DNA from 3 places in the Pedosphaera parvula Ellin514 genome. Region 3 is predicted to be linked to each of the others. Evidence: riboswitches for the same ligand, from Rfam matches in the RefSeq annotation. Region 3 holds a riboswitch; each other region holds the start of a gene.
The links. A riboswitch is a leader RNA that binds a small molecule or an ion and turns the genes downstream of it on or off. The one in region 3 is predicted to bind cyclic di-AMP.
Positions count from the first base shown of each region.

Region 1: another riboswitch for cyclic di-AMP. It lies ahead of CFLAV_RS05195 (SPFH domain-containing protein); the one in region 3 lies ahead of CFLAV_RS29700 (SPFH domain-containing protein).
Region 2: another riboswitch for cyclic di-AMP. It lies ahead of CFLAV_RS19365 (amino acid permease); the one in region 3 lies ahead of CFLAV_RS29700 (SPFH domain-containing protein).

Region 1 covers NZ_ABOX02000005.1:16,753-24,015, forward strand. The annotation lists gene CFLAV_RS05195 (SPFH domain-containing protein) at 1-1,397, opposite strand, end outside; cyclic di-AMP (ydaO/yuaA leader) riboswitch at 1,579-1,745, opposite strand; gene CFLAV_RS05200 (amidohydrolase family protein) at 1,986-3,035, shown strand; gene CFLAV_RS05205 (P-II family nitrogen regulator) at 3,540-3,878, shown strand; gene glnA (type I glutamate--ammonia ligase) at 3,948-5,360, shown strand; gene dnaA (chromosomal replication initiator protein DnaA) at 5,795-7,153, shown strand; gene CFLAV_RS05220 (ABC transporter ATP-binding protein) at 7,225-7,263, shown strand, end outside.
Region 2 covers NZ_ABOX02000027.1:49,470-56,732, forward strand. The annotation lists gene ade (adenine deaminase) at 1-344, shown strand, start outside; gene CFLAV_RS19340 (hypothetical protein) at 377-1,372, opposite strand; gene CFLAV_RS19350 (hypothetical protein) at 1,685-2,107, shown strand; gene CFLAV_RS19355 (CHAD domain-containing protein) at 2,605-3,492, shown strand; cyclic di-AMP (ydaO/yuaA leader) riboswitch at 4,105-4,258, shown strand; gene CFLAV_RS19365 (amino acid permease) at 4,335-6,170, shown strand; gene CFLAV_RS19370 (DUF4855 domain-containing protein) at 6,153-7,263, opposite strand, start outside.
Region 3 covers NZ_ABOX02000073.1:14,247-21,509, reverse strand. The annotation lists gene CFLAV_RS29705 (DEAD/DEAH box helicase) at 251-2,818, opposite strand; cyclic di-AMP (ydaO/yuaA leader) riboswitch at 3,001-3,163, shown strand; gene CFLAV_RS29700 (SPFH domain-containing protein) at 3,271-4,743, shown strand; gene CFLAV_RS33430 (PAS domain-containing sensor histidine kinase) at 4,936-6,102, shown strand; gene msrB (peptide-methionine (R)-S-oxide reductase MsrB) at 6,269-6,670, shown strand; gene CFLAV_RS29685 (polyprenyl synthetase family protein) at 6,764-7,263, shown strand, end outside.

The DNA of each region.
Region 1 (7,263 bases), on a different contig from region 3:
GTCTCGTACGTCTTCCGTTGTTCCTCCGCGATTTTGCGGTCGGTTTGCGTGGCCATCAGGGTGGCGGGCGGATTGATGTCGCCGATGAGCGTATCGATGGCTTGGACGTCGTAGGCGCCGATGGCGACGCGGATGTGTTCCGCGGCGTCGGTCTGGCGTTCGCTGCGTGCGCTGAGGAAATCGAGCACGGTGAAGTTCTGCGCCGAGTTGCGGAAGTAATTGCCGACAATCGGTTGCAGCACGTGATCGACGAGGTTTTGCATCGAGCCGACACGCGAGATGACCTTGGGGGCATCGAGCGCGCCGACGTGGATGATTTGCGAGACGTCGAGGTTGAAGGCAAAGCCATCGCGCGAACGCACGGTGATGGAGCTGAGTTTGGCATCGTAATTATGCGACTCGGTGCGATTGGCCCAGTTGAGGACGATGTTCGTGGTGGGCACGAGTTCGACCTTCATGATGCGAGTGTTGATGGGATGTTTGCCCGGATAGAGCGGCGAGACCCAAACGCCTTTGTGGCCAGGATTGACGAGGTCGCCATGTTTGAAGTCGACGCCGCTGACATCTTCGTGGGCTTTGCCGACGAAGGAGATAACCACGCCGACGTGGCCGATGGGGATTTGCAGCATCGGGACTTGTTCGACGTGCGCGAACCAGGGGTTGAGATTCCAGGTGCCCGACAGGAGAATTTGCTCCTGCAAGCCGCGTCGACCGCCGCCATTCAAGAAAGCCTGGGCGTTCTGGAAGTTGTCGTGATCGGCAATGATTGGGCCGGCGATTTCACTTTGCTCGATTGGACGACCATCGAGTGTGGTGACAATGCCGACTTTATCCGGCTCGACGTGGCGGAGTTGGAGATCGTGGGACATCATGCCGTGCTCCTGGGCGTTGTACGAGGTGATGACCGTGAACAGCGCGGTATTAATGCGGTACGTGCCGGCAGTAAGGATGCCGAGTTGACGGCCTTTCTCGCCGCCGTAGACGAGGAATTTGCGCGCGTCCTGGAAGTTGTCGCTATCGACGACTTTGGCCAGAATGCGTTCCGAGGGAATCGGCATGCCGTCGGCCGCGACGACGAGGGCGATTTCGCCTTGTGGCACGATGGTGACGGGGACTTTGATGATGCGATATTGCCAGCGCCAGAATCCGAAATGGAGACCGGGCGCAAGAGTATCGGCCTGATAACCGGCTTCGCCATTGAGGGCGAGGAGTTGGCCGGGTGGCAGGGATTTGCCGGGCGAGAATCGTTTGATGACCACGCCGACCTGACGTTCGTGGATGAGAACCGTCCCGAAAATCAGCGGACCTGCGAAGAGCAAGGCGCCGAGGATGACTGCCGCGACGCCAATGAGGGCGCTGGGGAACACCTGGCCGAGGATAAGAGTATTGGCCATCATAACAACCTTCTACTGAGGTTGCGCACCGCGCGTTTGTTTGCCGCCGGGTCTGCGGCTGGTCGCCGGCCTGCATGTTTGCGACAGGCCATGGCGATCAGTGATCGCTTTCCCGGTTGCCGCGCGATGCGACAACGCATTTTTTGTGGGGAGACCGTGAGAGCCGCGACATGCGGCCTTAGAGGATCGCCCTTCCAATTGCCGACGAGGTTAGCTGACGGGCTCGGTCCTGGAAGTGACCTTGATCGCGGTTACCCGCAATCTTACGCCCCATCCTCAAATTGCTTTGAGGAACCTGGTTCCCCCGCGTTGACCTTCAGGAAGGAAGGCCAACTTAGGCTGCTTCATAACTACACACGACCCATTCGCTCTTTTAAGAAAAAATGTCAATTGCGATCGGGAGGTGCGGAGGGTAAGTTATTGATGCAGAGGCTAATCCTACGGTTCGATGTTTTGGCTCCGGAGCAGAAGAAAGCTTCAAGTGGACTGAAATTGATTCTGAGAAGGGTTGATTGCAACACGGGATTAGGCATTGGAACAACTTGGACGATTCCATATGCTCGGAAGAATATTGGGGAAAGAAAAATCGAAATGAAACACGAGGTCAGTGACCAATCTGCAGGACCGTTGACAGCTAGGCCGACTAATTCCGGAGAACGCAAGCCGATTGATATGCACGTGCATATCGTGGGTAATGGCGCGGGAGGATCGGGATGCCGATTGCATTTGAGTGGATGGCACAAGCCGCTGGCGTCGATGATGCTGAAGGGGATTGGCTTGCCGAAAGAGGCGTTGACCGGCGATCTTGAGGGCTTGTATGTGGCGAAGTTATTGGAGTGGGTGCGTGGATCATCGTTGGGAGCGATTGTGATTTTGGCGCAGGATGAAGTGCGCAACGAAAAGGGAGAGGTGATGCATGGTGTGGGTTCGTTCTACGTGCCGAATGATTATGTGCTGAAGCTGGCGCGAGAGAATGCGGAGTTCCTGCCAGCCGTTTCGATACATCCAGCACGGCCTGATGCGATGGAGGAATTGGAGCGTTGCCTGGCAGAAGGTGCGGTGATGATGAAGTGTTTGCCGAATTGTCAGAATATTAATTGCGGCGACAAAAAGTTTACAAAGTTTTGGGAACGGATGGCGGAGGCGAAGTTGCCATTGCTTGCGCATACGGGAGGTGAGCACACGGTGCCGGTGGTGCGCAAAGAATTTGCGAACCCGAGAATATTGGAGTTGCCGTTGAGATGCGGAGTGACGGTGATTGCGGCGCATTGTGCGACGAAAAGTGGTTTGACTGATCCGGAGTATTTTTACGATTTCGCGAAGATGACGGAGGAGTTTCCGAACTTATATGGGGATACCAGCGCGTTCAACGTGCCTCTGCGCGGGCGGCATATTGATAAATGCGTATTGCGGCCGCTGGTGGAACGGATGGTGCATGGCAGTGATGTTCCGGTGCCGGTGAGCGGGATCTGGGCGTGGATGCGCGGCTATCTGGATTGGGATAGTTTACAAAAATGGGGTGAGAACCCCAATGTGCTGGAAAGAGATTATCAGCTCAAACTCGCCATGGGGTTTCCTATGGAATGCTTTACCCGGATTCACGACATCATGAGGCCCGTTGGGAAGAATTCTCCAAAGTAGCAATTCATGGGGTTTCCTTCTGCTTTTCCTTGAGGTTCAGGAGCTTGTAGAAAATTGCTCATAGGCTGTGGAATCGAAGCCGTTTATAAAAATAAAAACCGGGCTAGTCAGTCAGGGGGTGACCGAAGAGCCCGGGGAATTTTCGAATTAGTACAACAGTAGGATTACGTAGACAATCGATCCTAGCCTGTACCAAGCCAAGACCGAAACTCTTAAAGGGCTATACAAAGAACAATTTTATCGTAGCCCGAAATTCAATGCGTAATCTTATGGCTATCTAATCACGAGACCTTGGTCATGTCAACACCCGACCCAAGGTATTAGTTGCGCTTTCCATCATCATTAGGCTTTAGCCTTATGAGCCATCTTGAGCGTAAAACAAGCTAACATCGCAATTGGGCATGGGCAAATTTTTCAATGAAATAATTACAAATTGTTTTGCGGCCAATATTCCTGTTTACAGGCCATGGGTGGTTGTTAGTATCTGGCCAGCAACGCGCACGCATGAAGAAAATTGAAGCCATCATCAAACCGTTCAAACTCGAAGATGTAAAAGAGGCGCTCTCAGAAATGGGTGTCGAGGGCATGACGGTTTCAGAGGTAAAAGGATTTGGTCGTCAGAAGGGGCACACCGAGATTTATCGCGGCAGCGAATACACGGTCGATTTTCTTCCTAAAATCAAGCTGGAGATTGTGCTTGCGGATGCCCAGGTAAACGATGCGGTGGCCGCCATTGTGAAGGCGGCGAAGACGGGAAAGATTGGTGACGGAAAAGTCTTTGTCAGTCCCATCGAGAATGCGGTTCGCATTCGCACCGAAGAAACCGGCGATAAAGCTGTTTAATATTTTTTTCAATTTCCCCGTTCTAATCAGAACGGGGTTTTTTGTGACTGAACCTAAATAACAACAAGAATGAGCACACCTAAGAATGTGATTGATATGGCCAAGAAGCAGGGGGCCAAAATGGTGGACATTAAATTTGTCGACACCTTTGGAACCTGGCAGCACTTCACCGTGCCTGTGGCCGAGTTAACCGAAGAAGTTTTTGAAGAAGGATTTGGATTTGATGGTTCCTCCATCCGCGGTTGGAAGAGCATCGAAGCTTCAGACATGCTGGCCATGCCTGATCCCAATACTGCCTTCATCGATCCATTCTGCGCAGCGCCCACTCTGAGCCTGACCTGCACCATCGCGGAAACCGGCACCAAGGAAGCCTATAACCGTGATCCTCGCGGTATCGCGCAACGCGGTGAAAAATATCTCACCTCCACCGGTGTTGCCGACACGGCCGTATTCGGCCCGGAAGCTGAGTTCTTCATTTTCGACAACGTGCAATATGATCACAAGCCCAACGGCACGTTCTACAGCATCGATTCCGAAGAAGGCATTTGGAACAGCGGCCGCGATGAGATGCCAAACCTTGGTTATAAGGTCCGCTATAAAGAAGGTTATTTCCCGGTAGCTCCCACCGATACCCAGCAGGATATCCGCACCGAAATGGTATTGGTGATGGAACAATTGGGCATCAAGGTGGAGCGCCAACATCACGAAGTGGCGACTGCCGGCCAGGCTGAAATCGATTTCCGCTTTGATACGCTGGTCAAGACTGCCGACACGATGATGTTGTATAAGTACATCATTAAAAATGTGGCTCGTCGCCATGGCAAAACCGTTACTTTCATGCCGAAGCCTCTGTTCGGTGACAACGGTTCCGGCATGCACACTCATCAATCCTTGTGGAAAAAGGGCAAGCCTTTGTTCTTCGGCAAGGAATATGCCGCTTTATCCGAAATGGCGCTGCATTACATTGGCGGTATTTTGAAGCATGCCAAGGCACTCTGCGCCATTTGTAATCCAACCACCAACAGCTATAAGCGTTTGGTGCCAGGTTATGAAGCTCCGGTGAATTTGGCTTACAGCGCCAGCAATCGCTCGGCGGCAATTCGTATCCCTTCCTTCAGCAATAATCCGAAAGCGAAACGCATCGAGTATCGCCCGCCGGATCCGGCAGCTAATCCTTACCTCGCCTACACTGCATTGCTCATGGCTGGTCTGGATGGCGTGATTAACAAGATTGATCCCGGCGAACCGCTCGATAAAAACATCTATGAGCTGCCACCCGAAGAATTGGCCAAAGTGCCAAACGTTCCCGGCAGCCTGGGTGAAGCCTTGGATCATCTGGAAAAAGATCACGAATTCCTGCTCAAGGGCGACGTGTTCACCAAGGATTTCCTTGAAATGTGGGTTGCCAACAAGCGCAAGGAACATGATGCATTGCGCCTGCGCCCGCATCCCTACGAATTCTTCCTCTATTACGACGTGTAGTTCGTGAATAAGTGTTCGAGGGCACCCCGCTCGCGGGGTGCCCTTTTTTGACCTCAGAAGTTAAAAAGCCCTTGATTTTATTAGGCGAACGTCGGTTGTGAATAACTCGTGAATAAAAGTTAATATGTTGTCCTCGTAACTCTGGTGGGATTGGAATAGAACATCCCCCGCACAACCGATTCAGAAAGTTGGGCCGACGGTCGAGAAGTAGTAATCAGGGTTTCTTTTGAGATTTTTGTTTGTAAGTGGTTGCAGTAGTAAAACTTACGCATTCAATTCGGGAAAACATTAGACAAGATGATTGGGGCAATAAAAAAAACGGTGAATGCGAATGTTATTAGTCCTTGTAACCAGTGCAATGAAGGTGTGTTACGGGCGCGTTACGGGGCTAGGTGAATAAAATCATGGAAAATGGGGCATTTGGGACTATAAACATGCAAATTTCTGCGGAACATATCTGGACTGCTGCGCAAGAAAAACTGCGTGCGATGTTGAACGGTGACACTTTTAATCTGTGGTTTGCACCGTTGCGTCCGCAAGCCATCCATGGAGACTGCATCGTCTTGGAGGTGGCAAACGATTTTTGCGAGGTATGGCTTAAGGATAACTACATTGGACTGCTTCAAGAGGTTTTGACCATCACGTCCAAACGTCCCTTACAGGTAAAGTTTGTCGTGGCCACCCAGACGGCTTCGACCACACCTGCTGGCCTGGACATTCCGGAAAAAGTTAAGGTGGTTGAAGCCACCGCACCAGAGCGTTCCTCGGGCGAAGCGGCGTTCAATCCTAAAAATACTTTTGAAACGTTCGTTGTGGGTGGCAACAATAACTTTGCTCATGCGGCGGCTCAGGCGGTCGCTCAAGCTCCCGGGAAGTCCTACAACCCGCTCTTCCTTTACGGCGGTGTGGGTCTGGGCAAAACCCATTTGTTGCACGCGATCGGTCACCATGTCCTCAGCCATAAGAAAGGTGCGCGCGTGGCCTATGTGTCCTCGGAAAAATTTACCAACGAATACATTGATGCGATTCAGAACAACCAGATCGCAAAGTTTCGCAAAAAATATCGGCAGACCGATGTGCTGCTGATCGATGATATTCAGTTTTTAGCGGGCAAGGAGCGTATTCAGGAGGAATTTTTCCATACCTTCAACGCCCTGCACGAAGCGCACAAACAGATTGTTTTGACGTGCGACCGTCCTGCGAGCGAAATCCAGAACTTGGAGCATCGCCTCGTCTCTCGTTTTGAATGGGGTTTGGTGACCGACCTGCAACCGCCGGATATTGAGACCCGCATGGCGATTTTGCGCAAAAAGGCTGCATCGATGGGTGTGGAACTACCCGAGGACATTTTGAATTTCCTTGCGAATCGCATTCGTGCGAACATTCGCCGGTTGGAAGGTGCATTGATTCGTGTCGCTTCCTACGCGTCGCTGACCGGCAAGAAACTCACCATTGAAGTGGTGGAAGGTCTGTTGCGCGAAGTGCTGCACGAAGAAGGGCGCTATTCGATCAATATCGAAACCATCCAGAAAAAGGTGGCGGAGCATTTTGACATTCGTCTGGCTGACATGACCAGCAAGCGGCGGCCGGAAAACATTGCGTTTCCCAGGCAGATCGCCATGTTCCTTTCCCGCCAACTCACGGAAGGGTCGCTGAACTCCATCGGTGAAGCATTCGGCGGGCGCGATCATGGAACGGTATTGCATGCGTGCCGGTTGGTGAAGGACCGCATGGAAGTGGACCCCAGTGTGCGGCAGGTCGTAAGTTACCTTGAAAAGCAGTTGCTGCGTTGACAAACGCCAATCTGCCCGCAGATTAGTGCCCAACCTTGCAAGGGCTGCCAACAGTTTCCAGCAACGCACCGGTGATCCAGGTCAAAGGCCTCACCAAGGCGTTTCGCACG
Region 2 (7,263 bases), on a different contig from region 3:
ATGATGCTCACAATGTGGTGGTGGTGGGGACGAACGATGAGGATATTCTGAAGGTGATACAGGAACTGGAGAATTTGAAGGGTGGCCAGGTGGCGGTGTCGCAAGGCCAGGTGAAGGCTGAACTGGCGTTGCCGATTGCGGGGTTGGTATCGGATCAACCGTTGGATGAGGTGATCGATCGGATTGCGGGATTGAATGCAGCAGCGGCAGAGATGGGCTGTGAGCTGGAAGCGCCGTTTATGACGCTGTCCTTTCTAAGTCTGTCACCGATACCGGAGTTGAAGTTGACGGATCAAGGGTTGATTGATGCGGTGCATATGCGGACGACGAGTTTGTTTGAGTGAAGGTTAATCGCCGTCGAGAAATAGAAATACGATTAGAAATCCTCAGTTTCGGACTTATTGTAAGCAATTTTATAGGCCGTGACAGCAGCAAAGAAGAGCCATAGGACCAAGTAAGGGCTCCAAGCCTGCACAAGCATTTTGTTGAGGGACAGATTTTCGCCAACCACGCCACGAAGAGTGCGGGAAAATTCTTCCTGAGAAGGTCTTCCCTGCAGAAATTCCCTCAGCTCCGGCAACTCTCTTTTGCGAAACTCAACAATATCCTGGTCAGTTATTGTGCCCTGTTTAACGTAATGTTTTGCCAATTCTTTAACAGAGGGCAAGGGACCGTGTTGTGTAAAGTTGCTGAAGGCAACCGCCATGATCCTGGCATAGCGTTTTTTGCAAAACACAACCTTCTCTCCGGGGTCTAAATCGCGAGGAGAAAAGCCCTGCTCTTCCAATACTTTCCTTATGTCATCATCGGTGACGGCCTTGTCGGCATCCTTCGCATAATCGATTAGATTCTCGTAAGAAAACAGTGTGGCCACATCCAATGCGAGGTTGATGCGAGCGTGAATCACAAAGTATTCTCCACCCAATACGGAAATAAATGCTGCGAACGAAGCCACACCGGCCAGGCCGAAACTGCCTGCCCCGGCAGCGAAACGAGCCGCAAAGCCAATCGTAAGGCCGATAACAATGCCCACGAGCGAGCCGACTCCCCAACCCATAAAACGGAAGGCGGGATCAAATTGGACTTTGAGTTTATGCCAGAGCAGCATGGCGGCTACAGAAGCCAGGCTGGTGATGAGGATGCCAAGACAGAAGCGGAACCTGGTTGGTCCCGACAGAATTGGTGAGATAGAACCTTCGTCTTCCGACCTCAAGACTCGGCGCCACCAAGTATTGGCTCGTCTTTGTTCACGCGCCAAAGCCCCGCTTTGTGCCTTTCGAATATATTCATTGGCCAGAGATGTGCCATCGGCTCCACAATTTGGACAAGCAATGGGAAATTGCAACCGGCCATTGATTGGCTCTTCATACACCGTATAACTCGGGCCACAAAGATTGGCTCTTCATACACCGTATAACTCGGGCCACAAAGGCATTTAACTGTAATGTCCATTTCAATTTCGTCGGTGATTTCTCTTTCCGTAACCGTGCTGATTTGTGAGAGCATTAGTTGAGCCAGATTCAAAACAAGGTGAGATGCAAAGTCTTGATAGAAGCGAAAACTGGTGAGGCAAATAGGGGTTGGCCAGATTACGTGGCGGGATTCAATCCAGGCTCTCCATATGTGAGTCAACGATCCCCGCAGGCAGGATTGACGAGAAGAGGCGCCTGGTGGTTAATGCGGGATGATGTTGATGCGGTATCTGGCGAATTTGAATAAGGCGCGGCTTATTTTGTGGTGCTATTTCATCTGGTATCTGGTGGTGTTGGTGCGGTATTTCGATGCGAATGTGCGGCTGTGGATGACTTCGCTGGGGTTGAGTGCGATTATTGGGGTTGCTCTTTATATCAGCACGACAGCGTCGGGGAAGGGGGCAGTAAAGTTGGGAACCTGGCAAACAATCCGGCTGTTTATGATGCCGTTTTGTGTCTCAAGTTTTTCAGCGTTGGTGAAGGGAAAAGGATTTGTGCTGATCTTCTCACCGAATCCAATGGAGATACTGGTGGCGATGGGGATTTGCGCGGTGTTGTGTGGGACGGTGTTTGCGCTGAAGCATAAAATGCTCCCCAAAATGTCTGATACAAGAGTGGAGCGGGAACGAGTCTGATTGCCAATTTTGAAAGCAACGAGGACTTAACGCAAGTTGGCGAAGTAAAATCCAACTGCGAGCATGGCGGAGATCACAGCACCTGCAGCCAGGGACCAGATTAAAAAAATCTTACGTTTACGACGAAGAGCCCGACCACCCATGCCTGGGAGCAGGTAAAATCGTTCCTGTTCTTTATTTTTTTTTGACCAAAACATGCTAAATACGACAATTAAGAGTGAGATTATGAAGGATTCATCGCGACTGCGCCAGTTCAAAATTATCCCACATATCTGCTATTAAGACGTTGGGGCTTGGAGCCTATCCCAGTAGAGCATGTTACTCTTTTCAAGTGGTTGATAATCAAGCCACTTACCTACAGGCATAGGCTCTCAGAGTTTTGTTTCAGCAAATTGTGTGAATTCATGTGAGAAGAAAGCTTTGGATTGGAATCTGTCTGATCGCCTTACGGGACGGCTTGAAGTTCAGGTTGTGCATGGAAACTTAAAGGTTGAGGCATGGCATACGAAATCAAAAAGGGGGGAGAGCTTGAGGATGAGCTACGCCGTGCGGCGCGGAGGCAGGCTCGATGCGCGGTGAGGCATCTGAAGGAAAGGAATGCGAGGGGAGTTGGAGAGTCCGTTCACGAGGCTCGAAAGAATTTGAAGAAGATCCGTGGGTTGATCCGGTTGGTGCGCGCGAACCTGGGGAAGAAGTTTTACAATAAGGAAAATCGATCTTTTCGGGACATAGCGAAGGTTTTGTCGGCCCGAAGAGATGTCGAGGTTTTGATCAAGACGCTCAAAAAATTTCGATCAGCTCATCGGTTTGCAGCCTCGAATCCGGCACTGACAAAATTGCACAAATCCTTAATCAAGCAGGAGAAGGAAGTTGCCGGAAAAATGAAGCATGAGAGCAAACAAGTATTGAAAAATCTTAAATCCGCGCGGCGACGCACAAAGGATTGGCCGATTGGGAAGATCAAGCGATCTGACCTTTGCATTGGCTTCAAGGCAACTTATCGGCGGGGACGCAGGGCCTTTCAGAAAGCCCGGACCCAACCCAGTCCGGAGAATCTACACGAATGGAGAAAGCGGGTGAAAGATCTTGGATATCACTTCGCGCTGCTCAAGCAGTTTGGTTCGAAGAGATTGGGTTCCTATTGCACCGATTTAACATTGCTGGGTGATCGCCTTGGTGATGATCATGATCTCGTGATGTTGGCGACGGCTGTGCAAGCTAATTTGCCTACTCCGCACGAATTCGCCACGATTTCAAAATCAATTGATGCCAGCCGAAAACCATTGCAGAAATCAGTTTTTCGCCTGGGGAAAAAGCTGTATGCCGAAATACCTAAAACTTTTGTCGTTCGAATAAAAAAGGACTGGGCAAGGCAAAGAAAATAAAATCAGTTCAATCGTCACGAAAATGTCACCTGATTTCCATTTTGATGGAACACTACGCAGCCAAACTGCTGGATGATAATGTGCATCCTGACACTGATTTACATTTTTCTAGTGTTGCTCACCGCGCGGTTTTGCCGGCTTAGCCGGGAAAGGCGCGGAGGTTTCGCAGATTTATAAAATCCAGGAGATAAAAACGATCAGGAGAACTGCGAAAAAGAAAAACAGGCCGCTGAGAATTTTCTTGCCATTTTTCGTGCAGGCAGTGGAGCCGCAGTTCTTGCATTGGGTTAAACTATCAGAAATCCGATGACCGCAATAACCGCACATGTTAAAAGATGCCATAATTCTGAAAATTAGAACGGCTTGGGTTGATATCGTTCAAACTTCCCAAATTCTTCATCCAGAAAATCTTCTGAGCCTTCCGAGATCAGTTGTTTTTTTGGAAGAAGATCCTTTAAAGGATTTTCGCATACGTGCGAGGAAACTGCAAATTCATGAATTTGAAACTTTGCATGATTTGGTATAAAACTGCCTGTAGCCTAATGGGTTGCGCGTTGGATTGCCATAGCTCGCTTTGACTTGACAGGCGGGCACTGATAACAGTTTTAGTTAGTTCTTTGTCTGCTTAATGGTCTGACCTGTTCAGGCCAGCGGGGAACCCAGATTTTCCGGTAAAACGGATTGGGGCTTACGGTGCCTGCGGCATCGGGAACACTTAGTGGTTCCAGCCCGACAGCTAACCTCGTGTGCGTAAACATTAAGGGCAGGAAGCCTTCCAAGACTTTCTTACCCAAACAGAGTGCCTATGGCACTTTTTCCGCAGACCGCGAAAGGTGTGGTCTATGATTGCCAGTAATACACGGCGTCCCCGCAATGTGGATGCGCCGAGGGCGGCCGCTATTCTTTATGGTGACTGGGGAACCAGCAAGGCATACGTGATTGGTCTCGCGTTTGCAGTGGCTGGCTACAGTTCGTTTTGGCTGATCGCCGCCATGTGTTTGCTTACGGCCCTGGTCGGGGTGAATTACATGTCCATCTGCAAACACTATCCCGATGGCGGGGGAGTTTATGCGAGTGTGCGGCATCGTTCGGAAATCATTTCGATTGTCGGAGCGTTTCTGCTGATTGCTGATTACATTGTAACAGCGGCCATCAGTGCGTTATCAGCCTTTCAATATCTGGGCTTCGCGCATCCGGAGATTTTTGCCGCGATTGCGATTGCCTTGATCGGCGGTTTGAATTTCTTCGGACCGAAGAACACTGCTGGTCTGGCCTTTCTCATCTCGATTCCCACGCTGGTGGTGGTGGTGCTGTTGGGGATTTTTTGTCTGCCACATTTGGGAACCGCGGTGCACAACCTGCAACCGCTATCAGGAGGCTTTTGGAAAAACTGGAATGGTTTTGTCGGAGTGGTATTGGCGTTGTCCGGGGTGGAAGCGATTGCCAATGCGACGGGGGTGATGAAACTGAATCCAGGCAGCACAGATGCGAAACCGTGCGTTTCCAAAACTTCGAGCAAGGCCATTCTCTGGGTGATGATTGAGGTTTGTGTCTTCACCGCGCTGCTCGGTTTGGCAATGCATGCTTTGCATGGGCTGCAGATCAACAAGGACGATGTCGATGCTCCGGGTGCGACCGGGGTGCGGGATTACATGCTGCGTTATATGGCGCAGGTATTCGTGACCGGACCATTTGGACTGGCCGCTGGCCATGTTGCCGGCGTGGTGGTGAGCATTGTGTTTGGGTTGCTTTTGCTCTCGGCCGTGAATACCGCCATTGTGGATTTGATCGCCATTTCTTACTTGATGTCACGCGATGGAGAGCTGCCAGCCTCTTTTCAAAAACTGAATAAGTTTGGTGTGCCAAACCTCGGCATCATAGTGGCGACGGTCATTCCGGCGATACTTGTCCTGGCGGTCAAAGATATGGCCGGGTTGGCGGATCTTTATGCTGTCGGGGTGGTGGGAGCCATCGCGACAAATCTCGGGGCCAGTTCGACAGACAAGAAGCTTGGGTTGGCCAAATGGGAACGAACGCTGATGTTCGTTACGTTCCTGATTATGGTGGCGATCGAGATTTCGCTCTTTGCGGACAAGCCGAGTGCGCGGGTATTTGCTGTTACAGTGCTGGCGGTAGGTTTGATATTACGCGGCCTAGCAAGCGAACATATTCAGAGGAAGAAACTGGCTGCGGAGACAAGCGGAGCTTTTGCGAACACGATCATTCCCACTCCGATTGCAAAAACTGAGGTCGTTGCTCCATCGCAAACAGCGACTGGCGTCCCCATCATGGCGGCCATTCGAGGATTGGGGAAGACATTGGATTTTGCCATCAATGAGGCGAAGGAGACGCACCGGCCCCTTTACCTGCTCTTCGTGCGCGCACTGCCAGTGTTGAGCGAGCTCGACCAGACACGGAAGTGGCAGGACGATGACGAGGCTCGCGAAATTTTTACGCTGGCGAACGCGCGGGCGGAAGGGCATCCAATAATTCCCTGTTATGCCGTAAGCGATTCCGTGGCGGATACAATCGTTGATATCGCGGCCACGATGGGAGCGAGCCATCTCATTCTTGGCGCGCCCGAACGCAAAGGGCTCGTGCAGATGTTGCGGGGAGATGTGGTGCGGAAGGTATCAAACGATCTTCCGGAAGCCATTCATCTATTGGTTTACGCCTGAGGCTGGCTTGCTGTTGCGAACTGCCCTGTCCGCCAGGTCCTGTCGATCCAGAACCCAGCGGGCAAGGCGGTCGTAGAATTGACGGTGTTCGGGTTTTTCGGACTTGGAAATCTTGATGAATGCACCACCACCTTCGTAGTAGGCGATGGCGGCTGAACTCTTGATTCCATTGGTTTCAAAAGCATTCAGATAAGGCTGCAGGCGTGAGCCGAATCTTTGCGGATCGGTGATGAGTCGACCATCGAGTTCCAGCTCCATGCCCATGCTGTGTTGACGGGCAAAGTCACATGCCTCCTGCAAGCGGCTAAGAGGCAATTCGGGATGAAAGAAGTAGTTCGGCTGCTGGTATGCGACGTCGAAGCCGAGTTGTTTCCAATCACCGGAATGAGTTGAGCGCCAGTAAGGAATCCAGAAGAAGCTCAGTTTGTTGGAACGGATGTGATTGCCGATTTCGGGAAGGATGATCTTTCGTGAGTCGGGTGCACTTTCTGCGATCCAATAGAATCCGGCAAGCTCAAGATGCGCAGGGGCGAGCTGCTTCCATTTTTCAAGAGCGGCCTGAATATACCAATCGCAGGCGGCGATACGATCCGTTGGATTCGTGAAATTGAGTTGTTTACCTGCGATTTCACCCCAATCGGTTTGCGTATGATTTGGTTCAGGAAGTGTGATGACCACCTGGCGTGGGCGGAGTGGTTTGCCGATGCGTTTCTCGGTATTGCCGATGGTTGTTTCCAGGGCAGGAATCGCATGGCCGGGTTCGAAAAAACGATTTAGAAGCCATTGCCATTGCTCTTTGTGAGCCGGCTTTTGTTTCCATCCCTCCTCGAATTCGGCTCCCTGGCCATCCTTGAATTCCAGGAACAAGAAGCCATCGAACAGCCATTCTTCCTTGCCGGTCGTGCGATCAGCATAGCTGACGTATGGCTGAAGTTCATCCAAGGTCCAGGCTGGCCGGTTACTCATGCCGCAATAGATGATCGTGAGATCGGTGATGTTTGGCCTGGTGGTTTGGTATAATGGAAAGTTAGCCGTATTGGTTTCTGCAGCTCGTGACACCCGGCGTAATCCGAATACGGTGACGATTACCAAT
Region 3 (7,263 bases):
AAATTAATTTCCGGAATGGGGGAAAAGAACCGGATGAAAGGAGGCGATAAGCCTGATGAACGTGGAGACTGAAAAAGTTATGGCCTTGGGGAGGGGGAACTTCGTTAGTCGTTTGGGTACAGGGTGCTTTTGATTTGAGGCGGCGTTGTCGGCCTGGTCGCTATCTAAGGATAGCGCCTGCGGCCTCCGCCTTGCCTCAAACCAAAATCCCTCCTGCCATCCGGAAATTTCTTTCGGCATTCGATATAGCTTAATGCCTTCGCAGGATGAGCCGATGGTCCACACGTTTGGTCTGGTGGTATTCCAAAGGGGGAAGTTCGGTCAATGTCGGGGATTCAGTTTCTTTCAGAATGGATTTGGCGAGCGCCTGGAGTTCTCGCCAACGAGGCCAGTCCAGATCTGGGGCGTGGGAGACTTGTCGGAGTGTGCTGCGCCACTCAATGATGATCCTGTCGATATCGCCAGTTCCGACCAGATCGGTGACGTAATTGTGCTTGGTGAGGGGATTTTTATGGGCGGCCGCAACAACTTGTTCCGCACCGGCACCATACTTTACCGGCACCCCATTCTCCAAATATCCGGGAATGGATTGTGAGCCAAAGATCTGATGGCAGGCGATTGCGAGACGACCACCCCAACGATTTTCTTCGCCACAAAAACGGAATCCAGCATCCAGATTGGCCAGATCATAAATCATTTCTTCCAATGGGTACGAGGTATCCTGCAGTCCGGCGGCAATGGCAAGACCATCGCCCTGGGAGAAGAAGCTGACTACCTGCCCGCGTTGGGTGGGGACACCGGCAGCATCAACCAGACCGAGGCGACGCCAGAGCAATGCTGTGCCGGTGCTGGTTGGTAATTCACGGCAAACCGGAACGAGCACGCACCGTGCACAATCCTCGTGCAGCACTTCGCGAGTCATTGGTTTGTAGAGCGCGACACCATGGGCATCCACCGGCACACGCATGGAAAGGTCGGCAATGCTCACGTGAGCGAGAATGCGCTGCCCGTTATTCGTGAACCGAACCACCGGCGTCCTCTGCAGAGCGAGCTTTTGCTCTACCAATGGGGCAATCTTTTCGGTCCAGACCGGGAAAGGTGCCTGCCGTCCATTCCAGTTGGTCAAGCGGCGGACCCACTTTGCAATGATGACCCGGTCTTCGCCCAAGCGATCGGCAACAGTCATGGAGCGCCCGTAAGTTTTGACTCCACCTTCTTCTGACAAAACGGATAAATTGCCGGTGCCCACTTTTTCGAGCGCGTCCGGTTCAGTCAAGGCAGAGCGCAATTCAGCGGAGGCGATTCTGAGCCCCTCGTCCTCCGCAAACCCAACAGCTTCCGCCTGAGCTTCCAATGTGGGGACAGGAGTGGTGGTCGCCTCCACAATTGTGGGCATGATGAAGATCTCTCGTAGTGGCTTTTCGACCGGAGTTGGGAAGCGTTCCCACTGACCGCGGCTATTGAGCATTTCCCTGACATGTTGGCGAACATGCCGAGCCCGTTCGGCGTCCGTTTTTAATCCGCAAGGAACAACGGGATGTTTCAGTGATTCTTCGACTCCAAGAAAAACTGGTTTGCTGGTGAAAAGGCGCTCCTGCACTTGGACAGCTTCCAGGAAAGGATCGCGTTTATGATTTGCCGCGGCAGTCATGATGCCGAGCAAAGCGCTCCAATCAACCGCGCCGCTGCGAGACAAATGAGCGGAATGGGCATCAAGAAGGCGGAGTTCATTAGCCGTGATGAGGACAAAACCGGTTTCGTCCAGACCGCGGCGTCCCGCACGGCCGAACATTTGGAGAATCTCATCAGAACGCAATGGTTGCTCCTGATAATCACGGCGATATGAGGCTCCAGCGAGTGCGACGCTGCGCAACGAAAAATTTATTCCCGCAGCCAGGCCCATGGTGGCGACCACAACCCTTAGCTGGCCCGCTTTCGCAAGCGGTTCGATCACCCCTGCACGTGCGCCATAACTTAAACCGCTGTGATGGTAGGCAATGCGGGTCTTGAGCATCTTGGCCAGATGATCTCCAACCAGAAGTTTTTGTTCACTACCAAGTTGAAGCGGATTGGGAGTCGGGATATACCGGGCCAACTCGGCGGCCATGGATTCCGCTGCCTGACGTCGAGGTGCGAAAATGAGGATTGGACCAAGGTCCTCGGCAAGGCATTTAGCGACCAGACGCGGCCAATAACCGCGGATTTCACTGGGGACATGAAAGCTAAGGTTGTTGGCGTGAACTTCCTCCAGTGGCACCGGGCGGTGGTCGTGACGAATCAGAACAGCCTGACGACCAAGCCTTGAGAGCCATTTAACGAGGTCCTGCGGATTGGCCACACTGCCGCTGAGCAGTAGGAGTTGGGTTTGCGGTGGAGCGAGAGCCAGGGCGAGTTCGTAGTTCAGTCCACGATCAGGGTCGCCGATCATTTGATACTCGTCCACGACCAGCAGGCTGGGACCATCACCCTGAATGAGACGGTTCTTTTGCGTTTCCAGAGTCGCCACAAGAATCGGAGCATTCAGGTTTTCTGCGAGGTCGCCAGTCGCGATGCCGACATCCCAACCTCGAGCCCGCCATTCAGCGAGTTTGTCGTTTGCCAATGCGCGGGTTGGAACGGTGTAAATTGCCTGACCACGGTTTTTGCCCGCATTGGACCAAAGTTCGAAAATGAGCGTCTTGCCGGAGCCAGTGGGAGCTTGCACGACAACATCCTTGCCCTCACGCAGAGCAGCTACGGCCTGCTGCTGCCAGATGTCTGGAACAGTGACCTGATTCAGGACGGGAAGATTGGCAAGTTGTTCTGCAAACGATGACACGCGCAAAACATAGTCGAAAAAATCAAAATCCGAAATGGATAAAATGTTTGGATGTCTGCGAGGAACAATGGATTGCGGCAGGCAGAGTTCGCATGCCAAAGGACGTTACAAATTATGGGGGGAATTGTAGTCCCAATCAGTGTTGACATTTTTCTCCGTTGGTGCGAATACGTCATCAACTGAAGTAGCAGCAGCCTAAATTGGCGCTCCTTCCTGAGAGCCAATGCGGGGGAACCAGATTCCCGGAAAACCGGGACGGGGCGTAAGGTCGCGGGCAACCGTGGCCAAGGTCACTTCCAGGACCAAGCCCGTCAGCTAACCTCGTCGGCAATTGGAAGGGCGATCCTCTAGGGCCGCGTTTGCGGTCCCCACGTTCACCCCACATAAAAAATGCGTTGCATTGATGCACGGCAAATAACCGTGGCAGCAGTGCAACCCTATCGGAGTTGGTTATGACCTGCTGGGTTATGATTGGCGCGATCAATAATGCGTCGGTTGTTTCGATGGCCGGATTGGCACTGGCTGTGTTGGTTCTCACGGTTCTGGGGATGGTGTTCCTGCGGAAAAATCTTGTCCGACGAATTGCCCTTTTTACATTGCTAATGAGTGTGATTTGGGGTTCTGAAATGTGGTGGCTGACCGCAAATCAACCGTCCATGGCTGCGCATCTGGCAGTCCAGCAACTGAATGGAGGAGATGTCAACGCGCGGAATGTAAGGACGTTCGACGCAGCAAAAGACGCCGTTCAAGTCGCGGCGGAAATTGCGACACTCCTGGTAACGTTGGGATGCTTTGGTGTTTATCTCCAAGCCTGCTTTATGAAGTTAGGCAGGGTTTGTACCAAAGCAACGACGCCGGTCACTTGCGTGTTGATTCTATTGACTTTGACAGGGTGTATGAAGCCATTTGACCGGCCGGAATATGTGGAAATTGACACTTCTGAAACTGGCTTCCTGATTCCTCTGGAAGGAGATTCGACACAACAGTCGCGTTTTCAATCCGAGGATTATTTGAAACAACGGAAGGTGGCGGCGAAGCGAGTGCAGATAATCCATCGCTGGTCGCAGGAGGGCCGGATGGGCAATGATGGCAGGTGGATTCCAACCGTGCGCCTGGTGAAGGTAAATCGTTCGCCGGTAACGCGCGAGTGGTCCTCGGATTCCGGTTCTCCGGTCGGGGGACAAGCACGCACCCGAAGCACGAATGACAAGGCCGTCTGGATTGAAAGTTCGGATAGTGTTGGTTTTAGCATGGGCTTTAACTGCACGGCGTTTATATCCGAGGATGACGCCGCAAAGTTTCTGTATTGGTACCCGAGCGGTTCCCTGGCGGATGTTATGGACCATGAAGTGCGTGGTCGCATCCAACAAATAGCGGCTGAAGTAGCAGCGAGATATCCACTCGATCAGTTAAGATCGCGAAAACAGGAGATTGCTGATGCCGTGAAAAAGGATGTAACCACCTTCTTTTCGACCCGTGGCGTCACGGTGACAACCGTCGGAATGTTTGGCGGAATGACCTATGAGAATCCTGAGATTCAGCGCGCGATAGACCAAACATTTATCGCACAACAGTTGAAAACGGTTTCCCTGGCAAAATATGAGGCGCAACAAAAGGAAAATGAGCGCATCGAATTGGAAGCAAACGGTCTCGCCGAAAAAGCGAGACGTGAGGCCTCAGGGTTGGCGGATGCAAAACGCACCGCTGCCTCCGCTGAAGCCCAGGCGATCCGGGAAGTGAGCAAGGCTTTGAGTGAAGCCCAGCAGAACCCGCTGCTTTATCAATTCAAAGCCTTGGAGGTGGAGAAAGCGAGAGTGGAAAAGTGGGACGGAAAATACCCCACCTACTGGATGGGAACCGGGACGGGTGGTCCCAACTTGATGCTGCAGCTGCCTGCACCTGGCGGGAATGCCTCAACACACTAGGACGCCGGATGGACGAATCAAGGGGTGTGAGAGGGAGCCGGTTGGCTACGGAGCCAGCCGGCTTGCTTTTTAGGTTGGGGAACGGGTTGCGAAATTGTCCATCTCAGGGCAAAATAAACGGTTGTTAATGTGAAAAGCGTTCGCTTGTTTCTAAGTTAAATGGGCATTGAACCCCGAGAGTTTCCAGGCCGAATGAAGTCGGAAAGTAGAAATGGTGGATTGGAGTCTCGACCGCCGCAAACCATTGAGACGGTTTGGCCGCGGAAATCTCGTCCTCCGTGGAAACGGTTCGGCCTCGCGTTGCTGACCACCATGGCGGCCTTGGCAATCGATTTGGTCTTGCGCAACTTTCTAAGTGAGTCTTCGATCGCCCTCTACATTTTGGCAGCAATGTTGAGCGCCTGGTACGGCGGCTTCCGGGCAGGTGCGGTAGTCGTGGTCTCAACCGATTTGATTAACCTGTTGCTTTTCAATAACCCGCATTTCTCGTTGGCGGTTAAAGTGCATGGAGCCGAGCGTTTAGGTGTATTTACGAGCGTGGCTTTACTTGTAAGCTGGCTGGTAGATCGAAGCAAGAGGGCGGAAGAAGCCTTTAGGATTATCAACAAGGAACTCGAACAGCGAGTGGCTGCGCGAACGGCTGCGCTTGAGGAATCCAACAAACAATTGGAAGATTTCAGCTATTCACTCGCACACGATTTGCGGGGACCTTTGCGGACGATGGCGGGATTTGCCCACATTTTAGCTGAGGATCACGGTAATGAACTCAGCGAAGGAGCGCGGGATTGTGTTCGGAAGATTCAGCTATCCTCCCAGCGCATGGGGCACCTCATGTTGGATCTATTGGCTTACACGCGATTGGCGAGAGCCGAGTTTAAGCCGCAGAAAGTACATTTGGGAAAGCTGATTGAGAGTTTGCTGGTCAGAATGGAGAATGAAATAACCCGGTGCCACGCAATCGTTCATGTGCGCAGGCCGTTGCCTTCCGTTGTCTCGGACCTGGAAACTCTGGATAACGCACTGATGAATCTTCTGACTAACGCGATGAAATTTACTTCTCCCGGCGAAACACCCAAGGTGCAGGTGTGGGCGGAGGAACGTTATCCAGGAGTTATGCGGTTGTGGGTGGAGGATAATGGGATCGGGATTGAGCTACAATATCGAGAGCGCATTTTTGGGATATTCGAAAGATTACACGACAAGGATACTTACGAAGGAACGGGCATTGGACTCGCCCTGGTGAAAAAGGGAATTGAGAGAATGGGAGGCCGGGTAGGGGTTGAATCGATACCCGGTCAGGGAAGCCGTTTTTGGATTGAGCTCCCGACAGATAATTGTGAGAAGCAGGAGGAGGAGTAAACGCGCACCGCACAGATCTCGCGGGTATGTTATGTTGATTCCGATGGTGAAACAAAAGTATGTCATTTTAACACTCATGACGGTGTTGCTATTTTTGGGCTGGGGCCTGATTCATGCTCAGGGTGGCACTCAGAATACCAAAACAAATTCGATGTCCAAAACCATGATAACTGAAAAAATCATTAAGACGGATGCTGAATGGCAGAAGCAACTCACGCCGGAACAATTCAAGGTAACCCGCAAAAAAGGAACCGAGCGGGCCTTTACAGGTGAGTACGCGAACAATCATGAAAAAGGGATTTATAAATGTGTCTGCTGCGGACTGGACTTGTTCAGTTCCGATGCCAAGTTTGATTCTGGAACAGGTTGGCCGAGTTTCTGGGCACCGCTGAGTGCTGAAAGTGTGGAAACCAGGTCAGATAACACCTTCTTCATGAAGCGAACCGAAGTATTATGTCCTCGTTGCGAGGCTCATTTGGGACACGTTTTTGACGATGGCCCCAAGCCGACGGGTCTGAGATATTGTCTGAACTCGGCGGCTTTGAAGTTTGTTCCAGAAAGTAAGTAAAGCCGGGAAAGAGTAAGTAACCGCAGCAGATGGCCTTCCACCTGTATCTTAACAGGTTGACTTGGGGTAGTCGCAACCTTAGATTGGCACAGCATGTTTGCTGCCGATACTAGAGCGGTTGTTGTTCCCGTCACCGGTGCATCGCAGAAAGAAACCCATGCTACATGGAAACATATAGCGGAACCGGTGGAACCCTTTCTGGAGGCTGTAGCCCAGCGTTTGGAAAAGCAGGTCAGGGAATTCGACCCTGCAATTGTACCTTATGCCGAGTACGCATTGACCGGCCAAGGGAAGCAGCTGCGTCCTGCCTTGGTGGCGCTTAGTGCGAACGCGAGTGGAACACTTAATGACTCTCACGTAACCATCGCCGTAATCATTGAAATGGTGCATTTGGCAACACTGGTGCATGACGATGTAATGGACGAAGCCGAGATTCGCCGTGGCCGATTAACTTTGGCGGCGAATTGGGGAAATGAAATAGCAGTACTTTTTGGTGACTGCCTTTTCGCACATGCCTTAAAACTGGCAGCCAGCTTTCCCACACCGGAGATATGTCGTGCGGTAGCGATGGCAACCAACACGGTTTGTTCGGG